DNA from 2 places in the Peribacillus sp. TH16 genome. Region 1 is predicted to be linked to the other one. Evidence: riboswitches for the same ligand, from Rfam matches in the RefSeq annotation. Region 1 holds a riboswitch; the other holds the start of a gene.

Region 1 (15,264 bases):
TTATGTAGACCTCAATAAACTCGCCTTCTTCAAGCAAATCGCGTACAATTTGACGGTCTGCTCGAAAAGGGGAAATAAATGCCGTTAATACGAACTGCCCGCTATCCACAAAAAGCTTGGAAACTTCACCGATCCGCCTAATATTCTCAGTCCGATCCTCTTCAGAAAAACCCAAATCTTTATTTAAGCCATGACGAATATTATCTCCATCCAAGACATAACTTCGAATATTTCGGTTATACAACTCTTTAGCGACTGCATTTGCAATCGTTGATTTTCCGGAGCCTGAGAGTCCTGTGAACCATAGAACTGTACTCTCATGTCCGTTTTGCTTACGACGGAGTTCCTTAGTCAAAGACGCTTCATGCCAAGTTACATTCGTGCTATTACTCATTATTATCCCCCTCTTACTACTTACATATATTTGAAACTAGTTTAGTTAAATACTTCATTCTTTTTCAGGCCTTCGATTAACACTTCGATGACTTCTTTACGACTGAAGGTAGCTGGTGGAATTTCACCATTACGCAACATTTCCCTAACCTTCGTTCCGGATAAGATAACATGATCTTCTTTACCATGCGGACATGTTTTAGCAGAAGCCATATTTCCACATGTTTTACAATAAAAGCTATGTTCAAAGAATAATAGCGTGATTCCTAACTCGTCAGGTTTGAAATTACCAAAGATTTTTTGTGCATCATAAGTGCCGTAATAATCGCCCACACCGGCATGGTCACGGCCAACAATAAAGTGGGTGCATCCGTAATTTTTACGAACCATGGCATGGAAAATGGCTTCTCTTGGCCCTGCATAACGCATGGCAGCAGGGAAAACTGCTAGGGAGACACGATCCTTAGGATAATATTTCTCTAGTAGTACTTTATAACTCTCCATCCGTACATCAGCTGGTATGTCATCTGATTTAGTAGCACCTACTAGCGGATTTAAAAATAAACCGTCTACAATCTCCAATGCAGTTTTTTGAATGTATTCATGTGCACGGTGAACAGGATTTCTTGTTTGGAATCCAACAACTGTTTTCCAGCCTTTTTCAGCAAAAGTTTTTCTTGTGTCAACAGGATCCAAATAATGATCTTGGAATAGTGGACGTTCGATTCGTTTAACTAATTTAATATCCCCGCCGACATATAATTCACCACGGTTATACAAATTTTTCACACCAGGATGTTTCTCATCATCCGTTTGATAAACTAATGTGGCTTCCAATTGTTTATCAGGTCTGAAGATATCAGAAACAATGAGAACTCCGTATGTTTCTCCTTCATGATTCAACTTTACTTCTTCTCCTAGAGTAAGAGCTTTTGCTACTTCATCAGTAATCGGCAAAGTAATCGGGATGCTCCAAACATGGCCGCTGCTAAGCCTCATATCCTTAACCACTGCTTGATAGTCATCTTTTGTAAAGAATCCTTTAATAGGACTATAGGCCCCAGTACCTATTAATTCCAGGTCACTTAAAGCAATCTCATCAATTTCGATTGAGTTGTTTATTTTAGTAATATCATAGTCTGGTTCCCAACGATTGATCAACGTTCCTCCGTGCGGTAAGCTAACTGTCATACTAATTTCCCCCTAAATTTTCTATTTATTAAGATAAATGTAATCCGCATTCTGTTTTTTGCGCGCCCTGCCAACGTCCTGAGCGTAAATCATCGGCATTGATAGCAGGTGCCGTACATGTTTTACAGCCAATACTAGGATATCCATTATCGTGAAGAACATTATATGGAAGTCCATTTTTATGGGCATAGCGCCATACATCTTTCCATGTCCAATGAATAAGCGGGCATATTTTAATTGATTTAAACTTATTATCTTGATTAATATATTCCGTTAATGCTCTTGTTTCGGATTGCTCCCTGCGTAGTCCCGAGAGCCAAGCAGTTGCCGTTGAAAGTACCTCAGTAAGCGGCGCGATCTTACGTATGCTGCAACATTTATTTGAATCACGGAGCCATAACTCATCTCCATATTCAGTTGCTTGTTCCTCGAGCGTCAATGCCGGCTTTTTCATTTCAATTGAAAGCTGCGGATAGCGCTTTTTAACTTGTTCAATTAATTTGTAAGTCTCTTCAAAATGAACATCCGTATCCAGAAAAACAATTTTGGCTGAAGGATTGACCTTTGCCAATAAATCCGTAAGTACTATTCCTTCAATGCCGAAACTACATGCATAAATGAGTTTGTTACCATATTGGGAATTTGCCCACTCAAGAACTTCTAAAGCACCTTTTGTCTCACTGTCCTCAGGAAATGCAGGCAAAATCTCTGTGTCGAAATTTTCATAGTTTACTAATGCAGACAATCTTAAAGCCCCCTCTAAAAACTTGCTAAATGTTTCACAGAATAGAGTAACTTGCGATTAATACTCGCTGTTGTTTTTTAACGCTTAAAAGACCCTAGAAAAAAGAGACGAATTTAACTAATACTCTCTTTTATATCAGTTAAATCCACCTCTAGTTTTCTAGTCAGCAGATACCTTATTTAATTCTCAGCTTTTCATTTCTTTCCATTTGAATAATTTTACCATCCTGGACGATAAGTGTTATGGATCCATATTTCATCGACTTAAGCATTTCTTGTAGGCGTTCAAATATTTCCTCCAGCTGATTCTCTTTTTCCAAGCCAGTTCCTCCTTTAAGAAAATCCGAGACTAGCTTATCGTATAGCTGACCCGTTTATAAAATGCATTTTCTTAAATTTATATATTCCAAAACATCTTACAATGCTATGGTTTGCAAACGAATTTTACAGAAATAAAAACCCTTCCATGATGGAAAGATTTTCAAGGTAATATTTTTTACCTTATCTTCCAAAATGATCAACATTTTGTTGGATGTAGCACCTTGCATCCATCATGCAGGTTGCTGGACTTCAAAGGGCCAATTCCCTCCGTCGCTCTGGATAAGTTTTATTATTTTAAATATTAACATATATTTATTCCTTGTCAATGGAGTTTTCTTATAAAATAACTTGGATTAATAAAATGGGTGAACTGTTATTATTATACACACTTTTCCTTGAACGGATATTGTATAAGTTAAATATGAAAATAGACTCATTTTCAAGAGAAACTCTTAAAAAAATGAGTCTATTTCATTACTTACCTCTTTTTACAATTGTTTAAGGCCTAATTGTTAAGGTTAATTAGTTTTAATGATTGTACATAAATAATCTTTAATCTCATGAAAATAAAAATAGTTCAAAACCTTAAGCCTTTACTTTTAGTCTATTAACAGCATTTAATTATTTCTTAATTGAATCGCTTCAACAAATTCTTGCACCTGACTTTGCACACGATCAACTAATTCGCCATCTTTAATTGGGCTTTCTGGATTCTGCTTATCTATTTCCTTATCTACAAAATATAAGCCCTGCAACGGCTCACCTTTTAAAATTGAAATTAAAGGTTTAAGTGCGTAATCAATCGCCAATAAATGCCTGTTACTTCCACCAATCATAATTGGCAGAACAGGCTTATTTTTAAATGCACCCTCAGGTAGCAAATCAATCAAAGCTTTTAACACGCCTGTGTAAGATGCCTTATATACTGGTGAACCAATAATGATACCTCTAGCTTCCTGAATTTTTTCTGAAAGCTTTATTATATCTTCACTATTATACCGGCCTTGGAATAGATCATCTGCGGAAAAATCCGTTATAGAGTAATAAGCAGTGGTAAACCCCACTTGTTCAACTAGTGATCGTACATGTTTTAAAGAGATGTCAGTTCTTGATGGACTCGCTGGACTGCCTGATAAAATTACGATTTCGCTCATATAAATTCCCTCCTATTATTTTCTTATCTGCGATAAGACTTGCTGATTCAATAAAAATCACTCAATCACTAATAAATCGGATAAGAACCCTGCCTAGGTAAAGTCATGTATCATATAATCATCGTAATATTCAGAAAAATAAAAGTCAAGTGTTTAACTCGGGATTAATATGAATAACCTATTCAGAAACTTTCATCAGTTATCCCCCTCTATTTTTCCTGAAATTTAAATCTGTTTCTTCCTTGACCTTTTAATTTTTGCATCTCCATAATAACAGGTATAGTTCCATTCTTCGGATTACACTAGTTTGCACAATGTATCGTCAAGTCTAGAGGTACAAGCTTGAATAACTAATACTAATAGTAGATAAAGCAACGGTCATATTTGCGGCTTGTTGACTCATACGCCTTATGACCGTTTATTTATGTATTATTGCTTTTTCCATGAATCCCATATACTAAAAGCTGAGCAATACTCTTTATTCGTTCCTCAGTAAAATACGGTTCCGTTTTCTGTTGATGAATCTCATAATGGGTCGATAAAGCTAATGTAAAAGAAATAATTCCTACATTAAATAAGATAATATCGGAAATATAGTGAATCTCTCCAGTATCAATTCTCTTCTGAAGTTCAATAAGCTTAGCATTTGGCTTGAAGATTTGCTCAACATATTGTTTAGAAATTTCTTGATCGTATTGAGTTTCTCGAAATAATATCGAATACTGTTCTTTATTTTCAAGAATTTTTTTTATCAATGTGATAACGTGATTCTCTACAAGCTCATCCGTAGAAAGGTGGCTAGTCTCAACTTCCGCATCTTCTTTTTCACTAGGAGTAATCGTAGCCAAAAGCAAATCTTTTTTGCTGTCAAAGTATTTGTAAATCGTAGCTTCGGAAACATTACAGGCAGAAGCGATTTCATTCGTTCTGGTCATGTCAAAACCTTTACTGGCAAAAAGAGTCCGGGCTACATTAATGATCCGTTCTTTTGTTTGCTGCCCTTTTTTCAAAAATATCAACCTTCTTTTAAAAAAGATAAGACCGGCTTGTCCGATCTATTTTCCATAATAGCCTGATGATACCAATCGGTCAATATAACCTTTGGTCTATGAGACTTGCATTAGTCATATAAGACATAAAAAGAAAACATCGTCGGATTAGGACGCTGTTTTCTTTTTCAAAATTATTTAAAAGATGCATAGCCATCATCAACCATAACAATACTGCCATTAATCGCATCAGCTTCATCTAATGATAGTAGATAAACAGCATTCGCAATTGCTTCCGGCATAATTAATTTGCCGCGCATTTGGCTTGCATTCAATTTATCGATGATTCCCATATCTTTATATCCTTGGATAATTGGAGTATCCACACCGCCTGGTGCGATACCTACTACTCGTATTCCATAAGCACCCAATTCCAAAGCCGCTGTTTGTGTCATCATTCTTACAGCGCCTTTAGAAGCCTGGTATGCGAAAGTCCCATGTGAAGCTAAATAGCCAAACACCGAAGCAGTATTTATAATAACTCCCTTACTTCCTAGTTCCTTCATTTTACGTCCGGCTGCCATGATGCCAAAAGCCACACCGTGTTGGTTTACTCCGATCGTTTTAAAGTACCCTTCCATATTTTGTTCAAGAATCATGCCACCCGCACCTATGCCAGCGTTATTGAACATTATATCAATTCTTCCATAAACATCTACAGCGATATTGACCAATGCTTCCACATCTTCTTGCTTTGAAACATCAGTTTTAACAAAAATAGCTTCTCCGCCTTCTGCCTTAATCAGTTCAACAGTTTCTTCTGCCATGGCCTCGTTAAAATCCGCAACAACGACTTTGTCCCCTTTTTTTGCAAATTTTAGACATGTTGCACGGCCTATTCCACTTGCTCCACCTGTAATAACTGCCACTCTTGCTGTCATATAAATTCGAAATGATGTTTTTTTAAAGTTCCCTTTATATCTTATTGCATACAAAAAGCTGCCCTATTAAAATAGGACAGCTCAGACTGTAGACAAACTCGATGAAAATCGAGTTTGTCTACAGTTTTTGAGGGGTGTAAAAATTCGAACGTTGATTTCCACTCCAGGCACTCGCTTTCCGCGGGCGGTCAGGGAGCCTCCTCGGCGCCTTTGCGCCTGTGGGGTCACCCTTGGACACGCTTTTCCCGCAGGAGTCTCGCACCTTCCGTTCCAATCAACTTTGTTTTAACAATTAGAAATAAACACTTTTTCCTACAGTCTTTTTTGTTTTAATATAGGAGTATTAAAACTTGAGGTGATGACGATGCTTTCGAAACATAATTCTATTCAGCGAGATCAACTTGAAATGATTACTTTGGATCAACTGGTGCCAGCGAACCATTTGGTTCGTAAAATTGAGGGGGCCATTGACTTCACTTTCATTTATGACTTGGTGAAAGAGATGTATTCAGAGATAGGCCGCCCAAGTATTGATCCAGTTATTTTAGTTAAATTGACATTCATTCAATATACCTTCGGTATTCGTTCGATGCGTAAAACGATTGAAGAAGTTGAAACGAATATGGCTTACCGTTGGTTTTTAGGTTACGGTTTCCATGATAAAGTACCTCACTTCTCAACGTTCGGGAAAAATTATGAGCGTCGCTTTAAAGATACAGACCTGTTTGAACAGATTTTTTATCGTATCTTAATGACAGCCTCAGAAAGAAAGTTAATTAGTGCAGAGCACGTATTCGTTGATTCAACACATGTGAAAGCCAGTGCGAATAAGCGGAAATTCGAAAAGAAAATCGTTCGTAAGGAAACACGAGCATATCAAGGACGCCTTCAAGAAGAAATAAATCAAGATCGTGAAAACAAGGGAAAGAAGCCTTTTCCACCGGATAAATTTGATAAAGAAGAAACCAAAGAAATTAAAGAAAGTTCAACTGACCCTGAGAGTGGCTACTATGTAAAAGATGAACGAACAAAACAGTTTGCCTATTCATTTCATGCGGCTGCAGACCGCAACGGTTTTGTGCTGGGGACGATTGTAACACCAGGAAATACGCATGATAGTCATATCTTAGAGCCTCTTGTTGAACAAGTGATTGAGAAAGTTGGAAAACCTGAAGCTGTTGCCGCAGATGCAGCTTACAAAACACCAGCCATTACAAGCTACCTTTTTGGGAAAGAAATCACACCAGCTTTACCCTATACACGTCCACGAACAAAAGAAGGGTTCTTTCGCAAGCATGACTATGTTTACGATGAACATTTTAATTGTTATCTCTGCCCATCGGGCGAGATTTTAAAGTACTCAACAACTAATAAAGAGGGCTATCGCGAGTACAAATCACCCAAACACACTTGTGCGACATGCTCATTTTTATCACAGTGTACAGTAAGCAAAGACCATCAAAAAGTGGTGACACGCCATATCTGGCAAAATTATATGGAAGAAGCAGATCATCTGCGTCACCACAAGGATGTAAAACCTATATATGCGAAACGCAAAGAAACAATAGAGCGTGTATTCGCAGATGCAAAAGAAAAGCATGGTATGCGTTGGACTACTTTAAGGGGACTTAAAAAATTGTCGATGCAGGCGATGCTTACATTCGCTGCCATGAATTTAAAGAAGATTGCCAATTGGACATGGCAAGGTCCAATAATGGCTTAATAAAGTGGGCTCGTAGAGGCCCAATCTCTTAATCTTGATCAAAATTCAAAGGGAATTTCAAAAGGGGTCCAGAATTAAAACATTCTGTACCCCTTTTGTCTACAAACTGAGCTGCCCTATTAAAATAGGACAGCTCATTAATATTTAGCACATTTTTACTTCAACTTTACTGATAGTTTCTTTCACCATTTCGATGAAGAGTTGTATAAAACGATTATCCCCTGTTAATTCTGGATGAAAAGCACTAACCAGGACATGTTCTTGTCTCGCAGCAACAACATGATCTTCATAAAGAGCTAATACCTCTACGTCTTCACCAATTTCTTCAGCGAATGGTGCCCGGATGAAGACAGTTGTAAATGGTTCTTCCATTCCTTTGATCGAGAGTTGTGCTTCAAAACTATCCCGCTGACGTCCAAATCCGTTCCTTTTCACGGAAATGTCCATTAATCCAAGATAAGCCTCTTCATCCCCAGTCAATTTCTTTGCGGCCAATACCATTCCCGCACATGTACCGAAGACAGGTTTTTTTAGTTCAAAAAAGGTTTTGATGGGTTCCATAAATCCGTAACGATCCATGAGCTTTCTCATCGTAGTGCTTTCTCCGCCTGGAATAATTAAGCCATCAATTTCTTTTAACTGTTCAGGTTTTTTAACAATTATAGCTTGTTCACCTGCAGCTTTAATTTGATTTAAATGTTCTTCAACAGCACCCTGTAAACCCAAAACACCGATGGTTATCATATTACCAGCCACGTTCCTGCATCCGTTCTGATGGAGCAAGCTTAGAAATATCAATACCTTTCATTGCACTGCCTAACTCTTTTGACAGCCGGCCAATCAATTCATAATCAGTATAATATGTAGTCGCTTGAACGATTGCAGTTGCAAATTTTTCAGGATTCTCTGATTTAAATATACCTGAACCCACAAATACGCCATCTGCGCCCAGTTCCATCATCAGTGCTGCATCTGCTGGAGTAGCAATTCCACCTGCTGCAAAGTTAACTACAGGCAATTTACCTGTCCGCTTAATTTCTCTTAGAATCTCATAAGGAGCACCTAAGATTTTTGCTTCTGTCATTAATTCATCGTCACTCATTACGCTCACTTTACGAATTTGGGACAAAACCTTTCTCATATGTCGAACAGCTTCCACAATATTTCCTGTTCCAGGTTCTCCTTTTGTACGAAGCATCGATGCTCCTTCACCAATCCTGCGTGCAGCTTCGCCTAAGTCACGGCATCCACATACAAAAGGTACTGTGAAATCGCTTTTTAACAAATGATATTCTTCATCAGCAGGCGTCAGCACTTCGCTTTCGTCAATATAATCAACACCCATTGATTCCAGAATCCTTGCTTCAACAATGTGACCAATCCTTGCTTTAGCCATGACCGGAATAGAAACAGCATTCAATACTTCCTCAACGATACGAGGATCTGCCATTCTTGCTACACCACCAGCTGCACGAATATCAGAAGGTACCCTTTCTAAAGCCATGACAGCAACAGCACCCGCTGCTTCGGCGATTTTTGCTTGTTCTGCATTAATGACGTCCATAATTACGCCACCCTTTTGCATCTGTGCCATTCCTCTTTTTACTGTGTCAGTTCCTAATAATTTTTCCATTACTTTTCCTCCTAATATTTGCATTTTTTAGATTTGTTAATTAGTATAAAAAATAGATGACCGTATTGAAAGTGTCAGTTTTCAATAATTTAATGGGGTCAGTTCCTAATAATTTTCCCTCTACTTCCCCCTAATATTTGCATTTTTTAGATTTGTTAATTAGTATAAAAAATAGATGACCGTATTGAAAGTATCAGTTTTCAATAATTTAATGGGGTCAGATACGAATTATTTAAAAAAGGCGGAAGCAAAATGAATATGTTAACCTGTAACTTAAATCGTATGAGTGAAGAACCATTATACGAACAATTATATTCGCATATTAAAAAAGAGATAATTGATGGACGTCTTCTCTTTGGAACGAAGCTGCCATCGAAGCGAAAATTAGCGGAGTTTCTGCAGATTAGTCAAAATACAGTCGAGACTGCCTATGAACAATTAACTGCTGAAGGATACGTTGAAGTTATTCCCAGAAAGGGATACTACATACAAACATTTGAGGATTTAGAGTATACTCAAACTGACAATGTTCCCTTAGAACAGAATGATAATAAAGTAAGGGAATTGCTCTATCATTTTCACCCAAGCCAAATTGATACTGAGAACTTTCCATTTGAAAAATGGCGAAAGTATATTAAAAATAAAATCGATGAATCTCATCAAGACCTTCTTTTACTGGGAGATTCTCAAGGTGAATATGAATTACGTTGTGAAATTGCCCACTATCTATATCATGCTCGTGGGGTCCAATGTGTCCCTGAACAGATTATCATTGGTGCGGGACTGGAAATTTTACTACAGCAGCTTGTTCTTCTTTTTGATAAAACCACCATATACGGAGTCGAAGATCCCGGTTATCACTTGATTTATCGTATTTTACGTAGCTATCCAAATGATGTATATCCATTAGAAGTTGATGAAGAAGGGGTGAAGGTCAACCCTATTGAGCAGTCTTCAATTGATGTAGTTTATGTAACCCCTTCCCATCACTTCCCCTATGGAACAATTCTGTCTGTTAACAGACGTACACGATTGTTGAATTGGGCCCAAGGGGCAGCAAATAGATATATTATCGAAGACGATTATGATAGTGAATTTCGTTATAGTGGAAAAACGATTCCTTCTTTACAAAGTATGGATGTTGGAGAAAAAGTGATTTACTTAGGATCGTTTTCCAAATCATTGATGCCTTCGATTCGTATCAGTTATATGGTTCTTCCAGCTCCGTTATTACAGAGGTATCAAGAGGAATTATCTTTCTACCATTCAACCGTATCAAGGATTGACCAACATGTTTTAACAGAGTTTATGAGGGAGGGAGATTTTGAAAAACATTTAAATCGTATGAGGAAAGTTTACCGCCGTAAATTAGAAAAAGTGATTGATTTGATTAAACCCTATCATCAACAAATATCAATCATTGGTGAACGATCAGGACTGCATATTGTTCTCACCGTGAAAAATGGGATGGATGAACAAACACTAATTCAAAAAGCGGCTGATGACGACATTAAAATATACGGACTTTCCACTTATTCCATTGAGAAAATAGATGAACATCCTCCTAAAATTATATTAGGCTTTGCAGGGATACCTGAAGCAGAATTAGAAAAAGCTATTCATCTTTTATTGAACTCCTGGGGGTTTTAAAAAGAAAAAGGAAGTTCACAAATGTAAACTTCCTTTTTCTTTTTAAACTTTTAGTTAAATATTCTTCCATCATGACCTTTGGTACCATACTGCCACCTGTAGCCCAAATAATATGTGTGGACTGTTTCATTTTTTCTTGAAGTTTTTGATCCTTGAGATATTGTTTTCCTCTTCGCTACTGAACAATTGAACTGGTCCATATACTCCTGCGAGGGCAGACGGCTCTAAATAATATCCTTCTGTCTCAGCCAACTCTCGAAGCAAGTCAAATAATCTTTTGTCCTGTATTGTATAGCTGCCGCTTAGAATTGATGTCATCATACTAGAAACTAATTCAGATGACCTTCCGACCGCTAGTCCATCTGCTTCCGTTTTGTTATCAATTCCAAAATCCTGTACCGAGACTTTGTCATGAAGTTCCGTTGCCAATCCAAGCAACATACACGGCGAATGTGTTGGCTCTGCAAAAAAGCAATGGACATCGTCTTCGAAGGCCAATTTTAGCCCATATGTTATACCGCCGGGGCCACCACCTACTCCGCATGGTAAGTAAACAAATAAAGGATGATCTTCGTCAACCGGGATCGACATTCCTTTTAATTGATTTTTCAGACGTGTTGCAGCTGTCGCATAGCCTAGCAACAAATCTTTTGAATTTTCATCATCAATAAAATGGCAATTTTGGTCAAGAGATGCTTCTTTTCGCCCTTCTTCGACGGCTTTACTGTAATCGTCTTCATATTCCTTTACAATGACACCAAGGTTTCTTAGTTTATCTTTTTTCCACTGCTTGGCATCTGCCGACATATGTACAGTAACCTTAAATCCAAGCGATTGAAATGCCCTGATTGCTTCCATAATTGGGATTCAACCAAAAAACTTCATCTGTCTTTATAAGTTTTTTTAGTAAAGGATATTTCTCTTTCCACTCTATCAAAGATAAATCATGCGATTTTTTGTTTCTCCATAGCATTTCCCTCCTAGTCATATGTAACAATATTTATCATCTACTATAACTTAGCAAATTGCTATGTACGAATACAGTACTCTTTTACTAGGACAATTTTGGTTTAAAATGTAAGATTCACTTTTAATCCCCTTCGCACACTATTAATAAACCAAACTTCCTCAGCATTATGAAGATCAGCCTTTGTTATTAATTTTTCTTTTATTTCTTTCTTCCTTAATAGCTCCTGACGGAAAGTCCCTGCAAGCAATCCTGATTCTACTGGAGGGGTGAACAGATCTCCATTTATCTTTACTACTACATTTCCGTTCGTGAACTCTGTAATATATCCTTGTTCATTCCAAAGTAAAACGTCATAGAACTCAGGGTGCCTAGTTTGAAATTTTTCATAAACTTCCCGGTTAGTCGTCTTATGATAGAGAAATGGATTTTCAGTTGATATTGGACTTTCGGCTATGATAGCTGAAATTTCTGCTTCCATTGTCTTGATTATTTGTCCTGAAACTTCAAAATCTCCATTTTCAAAAAGCAGAACCCGTACTTTTTGCATCGAATCATAATGTGAATCTGCATATTTTTGGAGCTTATTTCTAAGTTCTGTTTCAGAAAACGGATAGTCAAAGTATCCAGCTGACTGCATCATTCTATCAATATGCTCATCCAATAAAAAATACTGGCCACCTTCAAGCTTAATCGACTCTAACAGCTGATAGGTAGGTCTTTCCTCTGACAATAATTTAGCTTTTAAAAAGGCTTCGTCATACTCCTCAAGTAAGACAGAATCCCAGGTTATTCCCCCTCCTACCCCATATTCAGCTTTTCCTGTTTCCTTTTCGATAACAACCGTCCGAATAGGTACATTGAAAACTGCTTCACATTCCGGGGTAATAAAGCCGATTGCACCGCAATACACTTCACGTGGAGAATTCTCAAGTTCAGTGATAATTTTCATCGTTTTGATTTTCGGTGCTCCTGTTATCGATCCACAGGGAAAAAGCGCCTTGAATATATCAATAATCGTTGTTTTTGGTTTCGTTTTAGCTGTGATGGTTGATGTCATTTGCCACACAGTCGGGTACTTTTCAATTTCCTTAAGTTTCGGTACCTGAACGCTCCCTTGTTCAGCAATCATTCCTAGGTCATTCCTGAGCAAATCAACAATCATTAAATTCTCAGCCTGATTTTTTTCAGAACATGCTAACCAGTCCGCATTTGCCTGATCCGTTTTCACGGTAATCCCACGCTTGACTGTCCCTTTCATTGGACGAGTAATTAGCTGACCATCCTCCCAGCGGAAAAATAACTCGGGAGAAGCCGACAGAATTCGATGTGTCCCGATATTCAAATAAGCACTATAGTTCGATCGTTGTGCTCTCTTTAGCCGATCATAGAAAGCAAAGTCGTCCCCCTCGAACATAGATTGCAATCGCATCGTATAATTCACTTGATAGGTATTGCCTTTCTCGATTTCAGCTTTTATCGTTTGAAACCCAGAATGATATGTATGGGAATCCGTTTCTGATTCCCAATCATTTAATTGAAATGAACCAGTTATTTTTCCCGGGAACTCTTCCGGTTTCTCAAAGATACCGAACCACAATAACGGCATTTTTGCTCCTTCTTTTACTTTAAAAGACTTTTCAAAAGCAGGCGCCGCTTCATAAGATACATAGCCTGCTGCATAATATCCCTGCTCGATTGCTGCCTGGACCTTTTGGAATTGAGGGAGGACATCCTGTAAAGAATGGGCGATAAAAACTTCTTTCGGTTCCGTAAAATATAACGGTTTTTTAACATCTTGTTTATCTGTGAAGTGAAATAATAGTGATAAAGGTTCTTCCTGTTTCATGCTTCTCTCCTTACTTTATTTATAAGATTCTAAGTAATTAGATATGGTATGTAATTGAAAATGAGCTTGCAGACACATAATCTGCAAGCTCATTCACATTTACACTTATTTCATTCCAGTAACTTCTGCAATGATTTCATAGGAACGAAGGCGTGCGTTATGATCATAAATGGCAGAGTTAATAATCATTTCATCCGCCTGAGTCTCATCTAAAAAGGTCTGTAATTGTTCTTCAACTTCTTTCGGGTTTCCGACAATAGAAGCGTTCAGTTGTTTCATGACAATGGCTTTTTCATATTCTGTCCAAATACCTTCCATCGTATCAACTGGCGGAGCCATTTGTCCAGGTGTATTTCGAATCAAGTTTAAAAATTGCTGCTGATAAGAGGTAGCAATTCTTTGTGCTTCTTCAGTAGTATCCGCTGCAAATACATTGACACCGACCATCACATACGGCTTATCTAAAACTTCTGATGGCTGAAAATTATTACGATAACGTGCTAAAGCCGGTTGAGTATTTTCAGGTGAAAAATGGCTTGCAAATGAGAATGGTAATCCCAGCTGTGCTGATAGTGCCGCACTGAAGCCGCTTGAACCAAGCAGCCAAATCGGGATATCTTGCCCTTCACCAGGAATAGCACGGACTCGATTATGTTTTGAATCAGCATCTAAATAGCTGCGGAGTTGCGCTAACTGCTCAGGAAAATCTTGGCCATTATTACGGACATCGCCACGGAGAGCCATTGCAGTATATTGGTCACTTCCTGGAGCACGACCTAATCCTAAATCTATTCTACCAGGATACATAGCTTCTAACGTTCCAAATTGTTCTGCGATGACGAGTGGTGCATGATTTGGAAGCATTATGCCCCCAGAACCCACACGTATTTTTTCTGTCCTTCCAGCAACATAACCGATTAACACAGAGGTCGCAGAGCTAGCGATTCCAGGCATGCTATGGTGTTCTGCTACCCAGAAACGGTTATAATTCCATTTCTCCACATGCTGAGCTAAATCTACTGTATTTTTAAAGGCTGCTGATACTGTACCACCCTCGACAATAGAAGCTAGGTCCAGTACGGAAAAAGAAATGTCTCTAAGTTTTTTTGCAGGCTGATCAGCATTCATATCTTCAACTTCTTTCAATTATGATTAATTGGACGCAAAGTCATCATATAGAAAATGCAGATAAATTGCACACAAAATGCTCTACCTGATTATTTGAGCAGAAGTTCCTTAGCAATCAAACGATACGACTTCAGACGGTCCTCCAACTTATGAGTTATAGTAATAAGCATGATTTCATCTGCTTGATATTTCTCCTGTAACTCCAAGAGCTGGTGCTTTACTTTTGAAGGTGTGCCCATAATCATTTTTTTATCCATCTTTCCCTTCAGTTCTTTTTCTTTTGCATTCCATGCATACTCCCTCGCCTCTTCTATACTTGGGACCATTTTTCTTTCCCCAAAGCCACTTTGGATTTTCCAGAGTGTATTGCTTAGTGCTATCTCTTTCGCTTGTTCCTCGGTTTCGGCACAAAGGGCCGAAACCGTTAATATTGTTTTAGGCGCATTCAGGATCCCTTTTGCTTGAAAATGTTCACGATAATACTGAAGACTCTTAATCCCATCATTGTCGCTCATGAATTCACCGAATGCGTAAGAAACCCCATTTTCCGCCGCGAGTTTTGCACTTTTTTCACTTGTTCC
Region 2 (15,264 bases), on a different contig from region 1:
AAATACGGATTTAGTTGATTCTCTAATAGGCTCTGATATTAAATTTATCTTAGTTCATCATGAACAAGCAGCTGCTTTTATGGCAGACATCTATGGTCGGCTAACTGGAAAGCCAGGTGTTTGTTTGGGCACATTGGGACCGGGTGCAACCAATTTATTAACCGGGATAGGCAATGCTTATCTGGATTATTCACCTGTTGTCGCCATCACAGGTCAGGCGGGCCTTGATCGCATTCATAAGGAGTCGCATCAATATGTGGACATTATTGGAGTTTTTGAGGAAGTAACGAAATGGAATCAACAAATTAAGGTGCCACATACGATTCCGGAAATTATCCGTAAAGCATTTAAGACAGCTGTCATTGAAAAGCCAGGAGCTGTTCATATCGAGCTCCCTGAAGATGTGGCAATGATGGATACAGAAGGTGAACCACTACCAGTTACACCAATGCCAAGATCCCGCCCTGCCGAAGCAGAAATCAAAAAAGCCGTAGAATTAATCAATCGCGCTAAAAAGCCGATTATTCTAGCTGGCAATGGCGTGATCCGTGATGGAGCTACAGAGGCCTTGCGGAAATTTGCAGAAGCGAAGCAAATTCCAGTTGTGAATTCGTTCATGGCCAAAGGGGTTTTACCTTCCGACCATCCATTGACCCTTTATACAGTAGGGATGCAAGCAAGGGATTATGTTCTATGCGGGTTTGATTTGGCCGATCTCATTATCACCGTTGGCTATGATTTCGTCGAGTACTTGCCAAAATATTGGAACGATGAGGCGATGAATCCGATTATTCATATTGATGCCAGACCAGCTGAGATTGATGCTTATTACCCTCTTCAAGCTGAATTGGTCGGTAATGTTACAGAGTCACTTGAAGCCTTGACTACTGAAGTTGAAGAAAAAGAGCTTTGGCCAGAAGTGAAAAGGTTAAGGTCTCAGATTATTGAAAAGCTTCATTCTTCAGATGAAGTATCAGGAAGCCCTATCATCCCTCAGCGAATTATCGCCGATTTGAAAAAGGCGGAAAAAGGGGAAGCCATTGTCATTTCGGATGTGGGTGCCCATAAATTATGGATTGCCCGGATGTATCAGCCGGAAAAACCTAATCACACCATCATTTCTAATGGCTTTGCATCAATGGGTATTGCGGTTCCCGGTGCCATTGCGGCCAAACTGGCAAAACCTGATAAACCTGTCATTGCGGTCACAGGTGATGGTGGATTTCTGATGAATGGTGTTGAATTGGCAACTGCTAAACGTCTGGGTCTTGCCTTCGTGATTGTCATTTTTCATGATTCAAAATTCGGACTAATCGAGTGGAAGCAATTGAATAAGTTTGATCGTACGAATGCGATTGAATTTACAGACCCAGACTTTTTAGAATTCGCTAAAAGTTTTGGTGTTAAAGGGGTTAAAGTAACCCATTCCGATGAATTGCTTCACACATTAGAAGAAGCTGTTGCGAGTAAGGAGATTGTCTTGATAGATGTAGATGTCGATTACTCGGAAAATGTAGAGCTTTCGAAAACACTGGGTGATTATATTTGTAAATTATAAAACCATGTATTATTGGAGGAATGTCAGATGAAGCAAAAGTGGCAATTGTGGATCGGTGGCAAATGGCGTGAGGCTAAATCGTATGAGCCGTTATATAATCCCCATTCAAATGAAGAAATTGCACAAATCGGACAGGCTGAACCAGCGGATGCCATTGAAGCAATTGTTGAGGCAAATTCCGCTTTTCAGAAATACCGATCCTACCCGGCACACGCACGAGCCGAAATTTTAGTAAAAGCTGCTGCGATCATGGAAGAACGTAGTGAAGAACTTGCGAAAATCGTTTCTCTAGAGGCTGCGAAAACAATTCGAAATGCTCGTGAGGAAATCAATCGTACAGTTCAGACCTACCGTTTTTCTGCAGAAGCGGCTAAGAACAATTATGGAGAACAAATTCCGATGGATGCGGCACAGGGTGGAGTAAACCGTTTTGGCTTCACAATTCGTACCCCGATTGGCGTCGTAACGGCAATTACCCCATTTAACTTTCCATTTAATCTTGTCGCCCATAAAGTTGGTCCAGCTATTGCGGCTGGAAATTCAATTGTATTAAAACCTGCCGAACAAACGCCTCTTAGTTCACTCGTGCTTGCAGAAATTTTTAAAGAAGCAGGCCTTCCAGAAGGAGTATTGAACATCATTCCGGGCAAAGGGGATGTCTTAAGTGAAGCTTTGACAACCCACCCTCATGTAAAAAAAGTGACTTTTACTGGCAGTGTGGAAGTCGGACACCTTATCCAGCAGCAAGCAGGCTTTCGTAAGCTTACCCTTGAACTCGGATCCAATTCGCCGTTCATTATTGATGAAGGAGTCGACATCGATAAAGTCATAGAACGAAGTGTGATGGGCTCTTTTACAAATAATGGGCAGGTGTGTATCTCGATTCAAAGAATTTATGTCCACAGTTCACTGTACCAACAATTTTTGGAGCGATTCGTCAGTAGGACAAAACGGCTTGTCATTGGATCCCCTCTCGAGGAAAGCACTAATATTACTGCGGTCATTTCGAAAAAATCGTTGGAGCGGTTACAAAGTTGGATCGACGAGGCAGTACAGGAAGGAGCAAAAATTGAGTGTGGCGGTACAGTGGAAGGCAATGTTCTCTTACCTACCGTCTTAACAGATGTAAATCGTGACTCAAAGGTATTTCGTTTCGAAGTATTCGGTCCGATTGTCTGTATATTTCCATTCGATACGCTGGATGATGCTATCAAGGATGCAAATGATTCACGTTACGGATTGAATTCAGGAGTGATGACACCGAGCATAGAACGTGCTTTTTATGCGGCGGAACGCTTGGAAACGGGAGGAGTCGTCATTAATGATATCCCGACCTATCGGATTGATAATATGCCATATGGTGGCTGGAAGGACAGCGGTGTTGGCAGAGAAGGCGTCAAATATGCGATGGAAGAAATGATGGAGCAGAAATTCATTAGCTTTAAAATAAGTGACAACTGATTATAAATAAAAAGAGGAAGTATTTTGTTCAATATAAATCGTAGTGTATGTAGAGGGCGATATCCTAAAGATGTCGTCCTCTAGTATTCGTAAGAAGTAACAATGTATTAGTATCAACATAACTATATACCCCTAAAAGAAAAACCCTGTCCTGGAATTATCAATACCTAAATCATAAAAAGCCTTTAAAAATAAAGGAGTATACATATTAGTCATGTATAATATGTGTGCTCCTTCGTTCTATTTATTAAATTAAAGCCACCCTTAGTGGCTGATTTTAGGGAAAAGTATAAGGCAACAACGCCTCTGGTTGCCAGTCGGTTTTTCTTTAGTAACGAGTTCTAAAATCACTTCGTTTTTTTCTTTTCTTTAGAAAAACCGTTATCAGAATGATAAGAATGACACAGCCTCCCCATCCTAGAGATGGGACAGAAAATTTATTAGCTTCCTCATTGATTGTTTCTTTTTTAAACGAGGCCGGCACTTCTGTGTTCCTAACATCTGCGACCGTTTTAAGATCAAAGGATTCTATGGTGCTCCCTTCTTGGTTCATGATTGAGAGAATTCCATCATTACTGGTTTTTAGACTAGGTTCATCACTAATTAGATGGGTATAGTATAAGTCTTCGTTCAGCGTGTAGGATTTAGAGTGATCCGCTGAATAAAGTATGCTTTTTTTATCAATTTTGGCTGATTTAAAGTTTTCAAAGCCATAGCTGAATAGAAGCTCAGTATCAGAGTAGGCATCCTTGTCTGAAGGAGCTTTAAGAGTGACCGCAATCAAGTCCTGTTCTCCTCTTGTAGCAGTAGAAATCAGGGTGTAGCCAGATTTACTAACAAAACCTGTTTTCCCACCGGTTATTCCCTTATAGGGGAGTTCGCCTTTTAAAATTTTATGATGGGTAACTAGAGTTGTGTCCCATGTTTCCACTTCCCATGGTAAATCCTTCTTCCCAAAATATTCACGGAAAATTTCATTTTTCATTGCATATTGGGTAATTTTCGCAAGGTCACTGGCTGTAGTTACATGGTTTTTGTCAAACAATCCATGGGGGTTCGTAAAATGAGTATCGGTGACGTTTACTTCTTTCCTTAAAAACTCATTCAAATCCTCCATGAACAGTTTTTCACTACCAGACATATGCTCGGCAATTGCGATAGCTGCATCATTTCCGGAGTTGATGAGCATTCCTGCAATTAATTTGGAAAGCTCTATTTTCTCCCCAGGTTCAATAAATACCGAAGAGCCGTCTGCCTCAGCCGCTTTTTTGCTAACAGTCACTAGTTCATTCTTATCCCCGTGCTCAATAGCATATATAGCAGTAGCAACTTTCGTTAGACTGGCTGGATACATTTTTTTATTTGTGTTTTTTTCGTATAACACTTTCCCACTTTTCGCATCAATAATGATCCCAGCTTCACTAATGAGAGGTAAGTCTGATTCTGCACTTACAGTCGTAGAGGCGAAGGGGATTAAAGCCAAAATGAAGATAAAGAAAAACTTTTTCATATACCTCTCCTTTAATGATAAATCCTATATAGTCATAATAAAATAAATCTGAATGTTTAGAGATGTTTTATTGAAATTGAAATAAAACAGTAATTACCCTTTAATAATCATGGAAACATTTCGGATAAAAACCTTCTTTTACTTTCCTTAAATAACTTTATAAGGGTTCTGACCCTTTTAGTGGGATGCTCCATTTAAATGAAAAAAGAATCCCCATTTAAATAGATAGGGATTTTTTTTATACCATTGAATTAGGGTATCACCGACATTTCGCATATAAACTACGCTGATACATTTTAGGGAGAGGAATAAAAGTGAAAAAAGGTAAGAAGGTGATTTGAGGCATTGGTAGCTACGACTGATTCCACATTTGACGATTTACTGGAAGCTTCTCAAAAAGCTAGAAATAACAAAAACAGAAGCCAAGGGGCTTCTGTTTTTCTTTATCTGACCTATATATATCGTTTTGTCTAAGCTAATGCACTTCTTATTTTATAGATTTGGAGAAGACCAACTACCATTGCTATCCGATTTATTTATATTTCCTTTTGCTTCGCTTCATGAAAAGCTGTTTTAACCTTATCCAACAGATCTTTATCCGAAATCAACCGGTAGCCAGTAAGAGCAAGAGATTTTGCACCAGTGAGGATGGCTTTGTCTCCTTCTTGAGATTTAGCACAGTCGCGGAATTCATTTGTATGGGCAATCAAATCATCTGGTCCAATTTTTATATATGGATGGGCTGTCGGAACTATATGGCTTACGTTCCCCGCATCAGTCGAACCAAAACCACTATCTTTTCTAGGAGCTACCGTTTCTCCTAATTGAGTCAGTTCTTCCTTTAACAGTTCATCAAGAACTGGATTTATGACAAAATCAAGCACTTCATTTTGGAAACGTTCGACTTTAACTGTGCTTCCTGTGGCAAGTGCAGCCCCTTCAGCAACATCACGTATTTTACGCGATACATCCTGGCATAGCTTCCATGTTGTTGCTCTAATGTAAAATCGGGCAGAAGCATATTCAGGAATGATGTTAGGTGCTTCTCCACCATTGGTTATTATTCCGTGGATTTTGACCTCAGATGGGAGTTGCTGACGTAAAGCACTAATGCCATTAAATAGCTGAATAACCCCGTCAAGAGCATTTACACCTTGCTCAGGCGCAGCAGCTGCATGTGCTGATTTTCCGTAAAAATGAAAATCAAGTGGATCTACAGCCAAAAATGGACTTGTTACACCAGTTTGACCAGCTGGATGGATAATGATGGCTGCATCTACCTCATCAAACAAACCGTGCTTCGCAAAGCTGCCTTTTGCACTTCCATTTGGCCCTCCCTCTTCAGCAGGTGTTCCGAAAACAATCACCTCTCCGCCTGTTTCCTCTAGTACTTGAGATAGTGAAATTCCTGCTGCGACACTCGTAGTGCCAATGATATTATGGCCGCAAGCATGTCCTAGACCTGGCAATGCATCATACTCAGCTAAAAAGGCAATTTTGGGGCCTTTCTTTGAGGAGGCCTTTTTGGCGATGAAGCCAGTTTCATGCCCAGCTATATCACGGGTTACTTCAAATCCTGCATCTTGAAGTAATTTGGTCAACGTTTTCGAAGCAAAGAACTCTTGATTCCCAATTTCGGGGTTTGCATGGATGGCTTGACTCGTTTCAATATATAATTCGGAATGAAGGTCGATGTGATCTTCAATGATCTGCTGATGCTGCTTCTGCAATAATTCTCTCGCCATATTCTTAACTCCCCTTTTGGTTTAAAAAGCCGGACAGGCACCTTGAATCCATCCGGCATTCCTTCACTTTGTTCTATTCATCATTTTTCATTGGCTGGTTTTGTCCAAGCATCTTGGTAATTCACTAATTCGTCTACAGAAACATATGCAGGAATGGTGTTTCCTTTAAACGTTTTTTCAATGAACGCTTCCACTTCTTTCGATTGATAAAGCTCCACTAATTTTTGTAGCTCAGGACGGTCGGCATTTCCCTTTTTAACCGCAATGATATTAATATATGGTTTCGCCGTTTTACTTTCATGGAATAATGCCTCTTTTAAAGTAAGGCCTGCTTCAACGGCAAAGTTATTATTAATGGCTGAAGCATCGGCATCATCCAATAGACGCGGCGTATTGCCGGCAGCAACAGGTTTGATTTTCAATTTTTTCGGATTTTCCTTAATGATTTCCAATGATCCCGATCCATTGAATTCCTCTTTCAATGTAATCAATCCAGCTTCTTGAAGAAGGAGTAATGCACGGCCAAAGTTTGTTGCTTCATTCGGAACGGCTATCGTAGCGCCATCTGGAAGATCTTTGAGATCTTTGTGTTTTTTCGAATAAAGGCCCATAGGTGCAATAACAGTTGATCCGATGGCCTCTAATTTCAAATTTTGATCGTTAACAAATTCATCGAAGTAGGCAACTGTTTGGAATGAATTCGCATCAATTTCTCCTTCACTTAACGCAAGGTTCGGTTGGATATAATCATTAAAAGTAACAAGTTCGATATTCAGCCCATCCTTTTTCGCTAAGTCAACAATGTATTCCCATGTTCTCGTATCCCCGCTGCTGACACCGACTTTCACTGTTTTCACATCATCCGAACCGCCTGATGCACCCTCTTCGTTCCCGCATGCTGCAGCCACAATGGCCAATGCCAATACCATGATCGTTAATAAGATTTTCTTCATTTCTCCTACCTCCTGTTATTTTTATCTTCTTCTGATTTTTCTTGAAACAAAATTCCCGGTGGATTGCAATAATTGAACGATGATCACGAGCGCCGCTACTGTGACGACCATCGTCATCGTATCGAACCTTTGATAACCGTAAGCTAAGGCTAAATCTCCTACCCCACCTGCACCGACAGCACCTGCCATGGCCGTAGATCCAACAAGGCCAATTGTCGCTGTTGTAAATGTAAGGATCAACGAACTAAGTCCCTCGGGAATCAAAAAGCGATAAATGATTTGCCATGTCGTCGCCCCCATCGCCTGAGCTGCCTCGATGATCCCTTTGTCCACTTCCAACAGGGAGTTCTCCACAAGCCGGGCAATATAAGGAGCCGCGTAAAAGATTAGCGGAACAATGGCCGCATTCGTTCCGATCGCACTGCCGACAATCATTCTGGTAAACGGAATAAGTGCTACAAGCAAGATGATGAAAGGAACCGACCGCAATATATTGATGACCGGGTTCAATACATTAAAGATCCATTTATTCTCCAGGATGTGACCCTTTCTTGTAATGACAAGTAAGATTCCTAGCGGAAGTCCAATCAGCCCGGAAAATATCAATGAGATGGCTACCATATAAAGTGTGTCACCGAAAGCTGTCGACAGCTGGTCTGCCGTTATTTCCATTCCCCAAAGCGTATTACCCATTTATCTGCACCTCCTGGACGAGAATCCCCTCATCTTTAATATATTGATAAGCCTTGTCCACCTCTTTTTTGTTCCCTGTCACTTCAATAATTAAATTTCCAAAAGGTGTTTCTTGAATTTCAGAAATATTAGCTGATAAAACACTTAAATGAACATCATATTTTTTCGAGATGGTTGAAAGTAAAGGATTGCCTGATGTAGTACCAATAAAGTTAATTTTCCAAATAATCGGAATATATGATCCGGTATTTTTCAGGAAACTTTGTGGGATCTCGTCGTGAATAACAGTTCGTACAAAGTTTTTTGCGATACCTGTTTGGGGCTTCGCAAAAACTTCGAAAACCGAACCTTGTTCAACCACGCGTCCGCCTTCCATGACCGCAACCTTATTGCAAATTTCCCTAATTACAGACATTTCATGAGTGATTAGCAAAATGGTAATATTGTATTCTTTATTAATTTTTTTTAAGAGCTGCAGTACAGCACTAGTTGTTTGTGGATCCAATGCTGACGTCGCTTCATCACACAAAAGAATCGATGGGTTGGTAGCCAACGCTCTAGCAATCCCTATTCGTTGCTTTTGACCGCCAGACAATTGTTCCGGATAACTCCTTGCTTTACTTGATAAGCCAACGAACTCTAACAACTCGCCTACCCGCTCTTTGATTTCTTTACTAGGGGTTCCCGATAAAACTAGCGGCATGGCAATATTATCAAAAACTGTCTTTGAGTTAAGTAAGTTAAAATGTTGAAAAATCATGCCAATTTTTTTCTTTTCTGCCCGTAATTCCTTCGGGTTCAATTTGGTTAAATCCTTCCCCCCAACAATAACCTGTCCATCTGAAGGGTGTTCGAGTAGATTGACTAACCGAATCAACGTACTTTTTCCGGCTCCACTATAACCGACAACACCAAAAATATCGCCTTTTTCAACTGTCAAATTAATTCCTTTCAAAGCTTCAACAGTCTGTTTCTTTGTTTTATATACCTTTTTAACATTTTGAAATTCAATCATTCTGTCTCCCCCCACGCTGTTTATTTGTACGAATTCATTATCCAGAGAAGAGCTTTGCAAAGTTTCATAATGATAGGGTTAAATTTTCGAAACTCACGAGTAATTGCTCACAATTCACGAGTAAATGTGTGAAACTCACGAGTAATTGCGCGAAACTCACGAGTTAATCTGTCAAACTCACGAGTAATTGCTTATAATTCACGATTAGTGCGCAAAACTTACGAATAATTACACCAATTCTCCAAATAACCATATACATTCTGAATAAACAAAAGAGGCCTCTTCCGTCATCAGACAGAAGAGGCCTCTTTTAGAAATAAAAAAGAGTAAACTCTTAATTTAATTATCTAAGAAAAGCTCCTTCTTATCTTTCAAACTTTCGTCCGTTGGAATTAGCACAGTATTTTTACAAAAGTAAAAACCCGCTGCCGAGGTATCATAGGGCCAAGTCCCTCCACATCTCTTGATAAGAAATAACGTATTTATTTAATTATGTTCCTCACTATATATTCAAATTTTACTAATGTCAACTCTATTTTGAATAATCTAAAATATTTTTACAGTATAATTTTTAATCGTTCATTTAACTATACCTTAAGACAGGTCAGATTTTGCCCTGCATACCATGTATACGGGTAACCTAGGCATAGACTCTATTACAAAAAAACGAAAACATTACGAAGTCAGTCAGGATCAGGACTTCCTTCCTCATAAGGAAAGCTCTGTATCTTGATGAAATAACGGCAAACCTTTGGCAAACTCACTATTCAGGTTGCTACTCACGGTCTGCCTTATCCATGCGGGGAGCTCCCTGCGCCCCCCACTCTTATAATCTTTTGATTGGGGTTTACGTTTATTTTTGAGTTTTTGACCATTTTTTGATAGCAAACTTTCGGTACGTTTAGTATCAAAAAAGAAAAAACAATAATAAATAGTACCATATATATGCGGTTATAAACTTTTTTGCATCTGTTTTAAATGTGTGAGGACCCTTTGCCCTCATATCTGTAATAATAAAAGTTATTTATTATTACAGCGAAGGAAGATTACACATGTGTTTTTTCATCTTTAGCACTATTATAAAAGCTCTTTCCTTAGAAGAGTTTATTTCTTTTAATTAAAAAACACTCGGTAGAGTTTGATTTCTATAGTATGTCTACTTATCAGCAAAAACAAATCGCTATTTAGAAGCTTCTAATTTTGTCGATATCTACTCAGAATTTGTAGATATTTCTCGGGAAATTGTTGAAATTTGAATTTGGTGATTCCGAATAGTTGGAACAAAGGAATCTCTACTTTTGATTTGCTTGCCTTAGGTTTAAATAGTTATTAACGCAAATTAACATCTTAATATCGTAAAGGAGACTAAAAAAAAGGTAATAAAACCTTTTTCTTATTGCAGTAATGTTTCGTAATGGGTTCTTTGTTGTTCAGTTTTAACTATGACATATCGTTTGTCAGTTAGATGTTCATTTCACGCGGAGCTGCGAGTTCATTGGTTAAAAATTAAGATCTCTTTTAATTGAATGGGAACATGGGTTAAATAAATTGTCATATATATCGGGTATCGTTATCTCTTTTAAAGCTTCTAATTTTGTCGATATCTACTCAGAATTTGTAGATATTTCTCGGGAAATTGTTGAAATTTGAAAATGGTGATTCCGAATAGTTGGAACAAAGGAATTTCTACTTTTGATTTGATTGCCTTAGGTTTAAATAGTTATTAACGCAAATTAACACCTGAATATCGTAAAGGAGACTAAAAAAAAGGTAATTAAACCTTTTTCTTATTACAGTAATGTTTCGTAATGGGTTCTTTGTTGTTCAGTTTTAAGCTATGACATATCGTTTGTCAGTTAGATGATCATTTCACGCGGAGCGCGAGTTCATTGGTTAATAACATTAAGATCTCTTTTAATTGAATGGGAACATGGGTTAAATAAATTGTCATATGTATCGGGTATCGCTATTTCTGTTTCATTGGTTCCTACCAATCTTTCTTTTTCTTGATACAAGGGTTCTTCTCTCTATCGTCTAGGGGATTGCCCGTATCGCGTAACGCTATAAGCGTTTCGATATCGGATTGAACGAAGATATGCCAATCGCTATCTTTTAACAGCTCCTATCCATATCGCTCTAAGTTTTAAACATACTTTCAAACAGTGGATTTTGTATCTCCACTTCTTCTGCCACTTCCTTGGAAGAGGATGCTCATTCATTCGGATGTATATCCTGTCGCATATCGGCTCCCTCTTTCTATTAAAGATGAAGGTTCTGTAGATTTATTTGCATGTTATATCGCCCCGCGATACGAAACACACAAAAGAACCGATCAGCCCCTTTCTTGAGGAACATTATTAAGGACATGGATCTTGCTGGGGCTGGGAAACTGTTGTTTTAAGCTGAGGCATATCGTTTGTCAGTGGCCATTCATTTCACGCGTAGCTGCGAGTTCATTGATTAAAACAATTAAAATCTCTTTTAATTGTTCGGGATTATGGATTGAATTGTCAAATTTATCAGGTATCGCTATCTCTGTTTCATTAGTTTCTTCTAATCTATCTTTTTGTTGATACACAAGGTCTTTAGCTATATCGTATAGGGACTTGTCCGTATCGCGTAACGCTATGAGCGCTTCGATGTCGGAGTGAATAAAGATAGGAATCACCATCTTACAAACTCATATCCGTTTCGTTCTAAGTTTTGACCATACTTTTGAACAGTGGGTGTTGCATCCCCACTTCTTCTGCCACTGCCTTAGAAGCGAATACTCGTTCATTCGGATGTATATCATGTTTGTAAATCTAACCCAGCTTTTCTATTAAACCTATAGGTTTTGAATTTATTTGCATGTTATATCGCCCAGCGATACGAAACATACAAAAAGGAGACGGTCAACCCCTGTCTGGAGCAACTATTAAGGAGGACTCTTGTTTTTGAATGCAAGTTTTCAACCTCCTCAACTCCCTTTTTATCAAGCATGCCTTTTTTGCTTGCTTGTGTATTTTGTTTTAGTTGCATATCGCTTAAACAAATCTCCAATGAATTTCAATTGAGCCTTCGTTTGCCTTTAGAACGTCAATACATTGGTATCGCCGAGCTCTTACATAGCAGGTACCAAATCCTGTAAAGTTAAAATACTCTTTCTTAAATTCTGTGTTTCAGCTACGCGAATCATATGGCTCTATGTTTTTATTAAAGTTTTGTGGATTGGCATCTCAATGCTTTTATCCATCATTATATATTTAAAAAAGATTTATCAAATGTTTCTACATCTAATTTGCTTCCAAGAATCATTACACAGTTGGGCAAAAAAACTTAACGGTCGCCTTATTTTCTGAATATGGAGAAAAGCCCCCACCATTTTTCTGAACGTTTTTGTATCGCTATTTCTAAACGTTTATTAAACTCATTTTGGGAAGTCCATTCTTTTTTCTGTTCGACCCGCATATTTTGTATTTCTTTTTGTAAGAGTTCACTTTTTTGTTTTTCTTGTTGTAGCAATGTTTCGTAATGGTTATTTTGTTGTTCAGTTAATTGTTCAATTTTAGCATTAGTTCTTTGCGCTGAATTTCCAATACTAGAACTTATAACATGATGATCTTGCTGGAGCCGGGAAACCTTTGTTTTAAGCTCTGACATATCGTTTGTCAGTTGGACATTCATTTCACGTGTGGCTGCGAGTTCATTGACTAAAAACATTAAGACCTCTTTTAATTGATTGGGGTCCTGGGGTAAATTTTCTTCATATGTATCGGGTATCGCTACCTCTGTTTCATAGGATCCTTCTAATCTTTCTTTTTGTTGATATACAAGGTCTTTAGCTGTATCGTCTAGGGGCTTGTCCGTATCGCGTAGCGCTATAAGCGCTCCGATGTCAGATTGAACAAAGATACGTCGATCTCCATCTTTCAAAAACTCATATCCATTCCGCTCTAAGATTTGACCATACTTTCGAACAGTGGGAGTTGCAATCCCCACTTCTTCTGCCACTTCCTTGGAAGAGAAAGCTCGTTCATTCAGTTGAATATCACGTCGCATATCGGACCTCTTTTCTATAACTAGTTGTATCTGTAGTCTACCTGACCTTAAATTTTCTGTCTAGATAAGTGTAGACTATCCAGAAATTATTAGGGATACCGATAAAATTTCCTTTTCCTTTCTTCTACTTCCATATACGTTTTAGATTCTCTATTGGCTTACCTTCCTTCTCTTGCATAGCCGCCGCTATCTCCTATCCATCCTTATCCATTGTTTGTGTTACATCTGGTCGGTCTTGGCGCCTTGCCCCGTGCCAAGCATGGGTGGGGTTGATAGAAATTCAACAACGATTAGGACATACAGATATTCAAACACCGATGAACTTCTATGCTCATACGACTGACTACATGAAAGAAAAGGCCTCCCAGCAGTTCAATAAACTGATGGAAGACCTTCACTATAAAAATATTTACATGTTAGGTGAGCATCCATTTCTAAATCCTCGTTAAATCCCTATATTTCAAGGGATTTAAGCAATGATTACATCATAAACAACTTCACTTAATGTCATGATATTTCAATGTCAGGTGAGCATTTTAAATTAATTTTTTATAAATTACTATATGAAAAATTCGAAAAAAGCCCAACCCTATTAAAAGAGAGTACATATTTTTTAAATAAACCTAATTCATTATACCGGAAGGAGATTATCATGAAAATTAAAAAGTCCTTAAATCGAATTCAAGCTGCATTATTAAAGAAACACATAAATGAGTTTAAAGAAAAAGATGGCATTTTAGAAGGAACAGAAGATTTGATTTTTTATGTCTATGAATTTGAATCTCCCAGCAAAACTGTGAAAGGTGCAATATTATTATAATAAAACTAAGAGGAGATTAATAAAAGAGCTTTCAAAGGGTTCTTAATGGGTGTCTTGTTTTATTACTTGGGTTGAATGTTTCAGCTTGTGGGTTTGATCATGTTATAGGGAATGGAGAAGTTACTGATCTTGATTTGAAGGAAGTAAAGTCATTTATAGCCGATAAAAAAACAGGCTTTTAAATTGTCTTAACGTATATTATCCGCTTTTTGTCGGCAGAACCCCTTTATGTTAAGGGCCAGATTGTTGATAAAAGATTGGATTGTGTTTTATTGATAAGTATAATATTAAGCTCGGTGAACCGTATCATAAGTAAATTAGGTTTTTATGTTGTAAAGAAAAGCAGAAATATACAAAGTCATTGAATTGGCTATGTATATTTCTGCTTAAATTAATTAAGAAATCATTATACTTTTTTACTGATTTTTTAAGAGTTTATCAAATTTCTTCATCTCAAATTCATGAACGGTTATTGAAAAATGACTGTTTCTTTTGTCACTTTCTATCACTGCCAGTTTGTGTGAAAGACTCCTGCTAAATCACGTCGTTCATAGGTATGTGCACCAAAATAATCACGTTGTGCTTGCAAAAGGTTTGCATTTGAGATGCCTGTTCGATAACTATCGTAATAAGTAAGTGAAGCACTTAAACATGGAAACGATATACCAGAATTTATTCCTTCACAGACAACCTTTCGCAATCCTACCTGGTAATCTGTAACCTTTTCAGCAAAATATGGTGAGATTAATAAATTAGCCAGATTCGGCTGCTCTTGATAGGCTTCGCTAATGACGTTTAAAAATTCTGCACGAATGATACAACCTCCGCGGAAAATCAGCGCAATATCCTTTAAAGGCAAATCCCAACCGTAAAGTTCAGAAGTCATTTTATATTGAGTAAAACCTTGCGCATACGCACAAACTTTTCCCATATATAATGCTTGTCTAATATAGTCAATCCACTCATTTTCATCTAATTTTTGCTGAACGTTCTCAGGGCCTGTTAGAATATTTTCTGCATTAATCCGTTCCTCTTTTAAAGCGGAAATGTAACGAGCAAACAAAGACTCTGTAATAATTGATGCTGGTATTCCGTTATTAATAGCTTGCATGCTGGTCCATTTACCTGTGCCTTTTTGTCCTGCTTTATCAAGAATCACATCGATCAAGGGTAAGCCCGTTACTTCATCTTTTTTCCTTAAAATCCCGGCTGTAATTTCGATTAAATAACTTTTCAGTTCGCCTTGATTCCATGTTTCAAAGATGTCAGCAATCTCATTAACTTCTAAATGCAACTTTTCTCTTAAAAACGTATAGGCTTCGGCGATTAATTGCATATCTGCATACTCAATCCCGTTATGTACCATTTTTACAAAATGACCTGCTCCTTTTGGACCGATATAGGTACAGCAAGGGTTATCATATACTTTGGCTGCGATTTTTGTCAGAATCGGAGCTACTTTTTCATA

The links. Region 1 has a riboswitch for S-adenosylmethionine ahead of JFV29_RS15895 (YezD family protein). Riboswitches for the same ligand answer to the same signal wherever they lie in the genome.
Region 2: another riboswitch for S-adenosylmethionine. It lies ahead of JFV29_RS29775 (methionine ABC transporter ATP-binding protein); the one in region 1 lies ahead of JFV29_RS15895 (YezD family protein).

Annotation. Positions count from the first base shown of each region.
Region 1 covers NZ_JAEKEM010000009.1:391,236-406,499, forward strand. Annotated here, with positions in the region: gene cysC (adenylyl-sulfate kinase) at 1-394, opposite strand, end outside; gene sat (sulfate adenylyltransferase) at 436-1,584, opposite strand; gene JFV29_RS15890 (phosphoadenylyl-sulfate reductase) at 1,613-2,290, opposite strand; gene JFV29_RS15895 (YezD family protein) at 2,505-2,648, opposite strand; SAM riboswitch class I at 2,827-2,935, opposite strand; gene ssuE (NADPH-dependent FMN reductase) at 3,267-3,803, opposite strand; gene JFV29_RS15905 (TetR/AcrR family transcriptional regulator) at 4,226-4,813, opposite strand; gene JFV29_RS15910 (SDR family NAD(P)-dependent oxidoreductase) at 4,987-5,733, opposite strand; gene JFV29_RS15915 (IS1182 family transposase) at 6,098-7,456, shown strand; gene pdxT (pyridoxal 5'-phosphate synthase glutaminase subunit PdxT) at 7,601-8,200, opposite strand; gene pdxS (pyridoxal 5'-phosphate synthase lyase subunit PdxS) at 8,202-9,089, opposite strand; gene pdxR (MocR-like pyridoxine biosynthesis transcription factor PdxR) at 9,342-10,739, shown strand; partial or broken gene JFV29_RS15935 (D-serine ammonia-lyase) at 10,705-11,573, opposite strand; gene pabB (aminodeoxychorismate synthase component I) at 11,810-13,555, opposite strand; gene JFV29_RS15945 (LLM class flavin-dependent oxidoreductase) at 13,661-14,683, opposite strand; gene JFV29_RS15950 (LLM class flavin-dependent oxidoreductase) at 14,773-15,264, opposite strand, start outside.
Region 2 covers NZ_JAEKEM010000011.1:230,165-245,428, reverse strand. Annotated here, with positions in the region: gene JFV29_RS29805 (acetolactate synthase large subunit) at 1-1,558, shown strand, start outside; gene JFV29_RS29800 (aldehyde dehydrogenase family protein) at 1,586-3,019, shown strand; gene JFV29_RS29795 (D-alanyl-D-alanine carboxypeptidase family protein) at 3,348-4,529, opposite strand; gene JFV29_RS29790 (M20 family metallopeptidase) at 5,066-6,274, opposite strand; gene JFV29_RS29785 (MetQ/NlpA family ABC transporter substrate-binding protein) at 6,355-7,227, opposite strand; gene JFV29_RS29780 (methionine ABC transporter permease) at 7,249-7,899, opposite strand; gene JFV29_RS29775 (methionine ABC transporter ATP-binding protein) at 7,913-8,935, opposite strand; SAM riboswitch class I at 9,297-9,408, opposite strand; gene JFV29_RS29770 (hypothetical protein) at 11,355-11,606, opposite strand; gene JFV29_RS29765 (hypothetical protein) at 12,266-12,976, opposite strand; gene JFV29_RS29760 (hypothetical protein) at 13,246-13,425, shown strand; gene JFV29_RS29755 (hypothetical protein) at 13,629-13,796, shown strand; gene gnd (decarboxylating NADP(+)-dependent phosphogluconate dehydrogenase) at 14,302-15,264, opposite strand, start outside.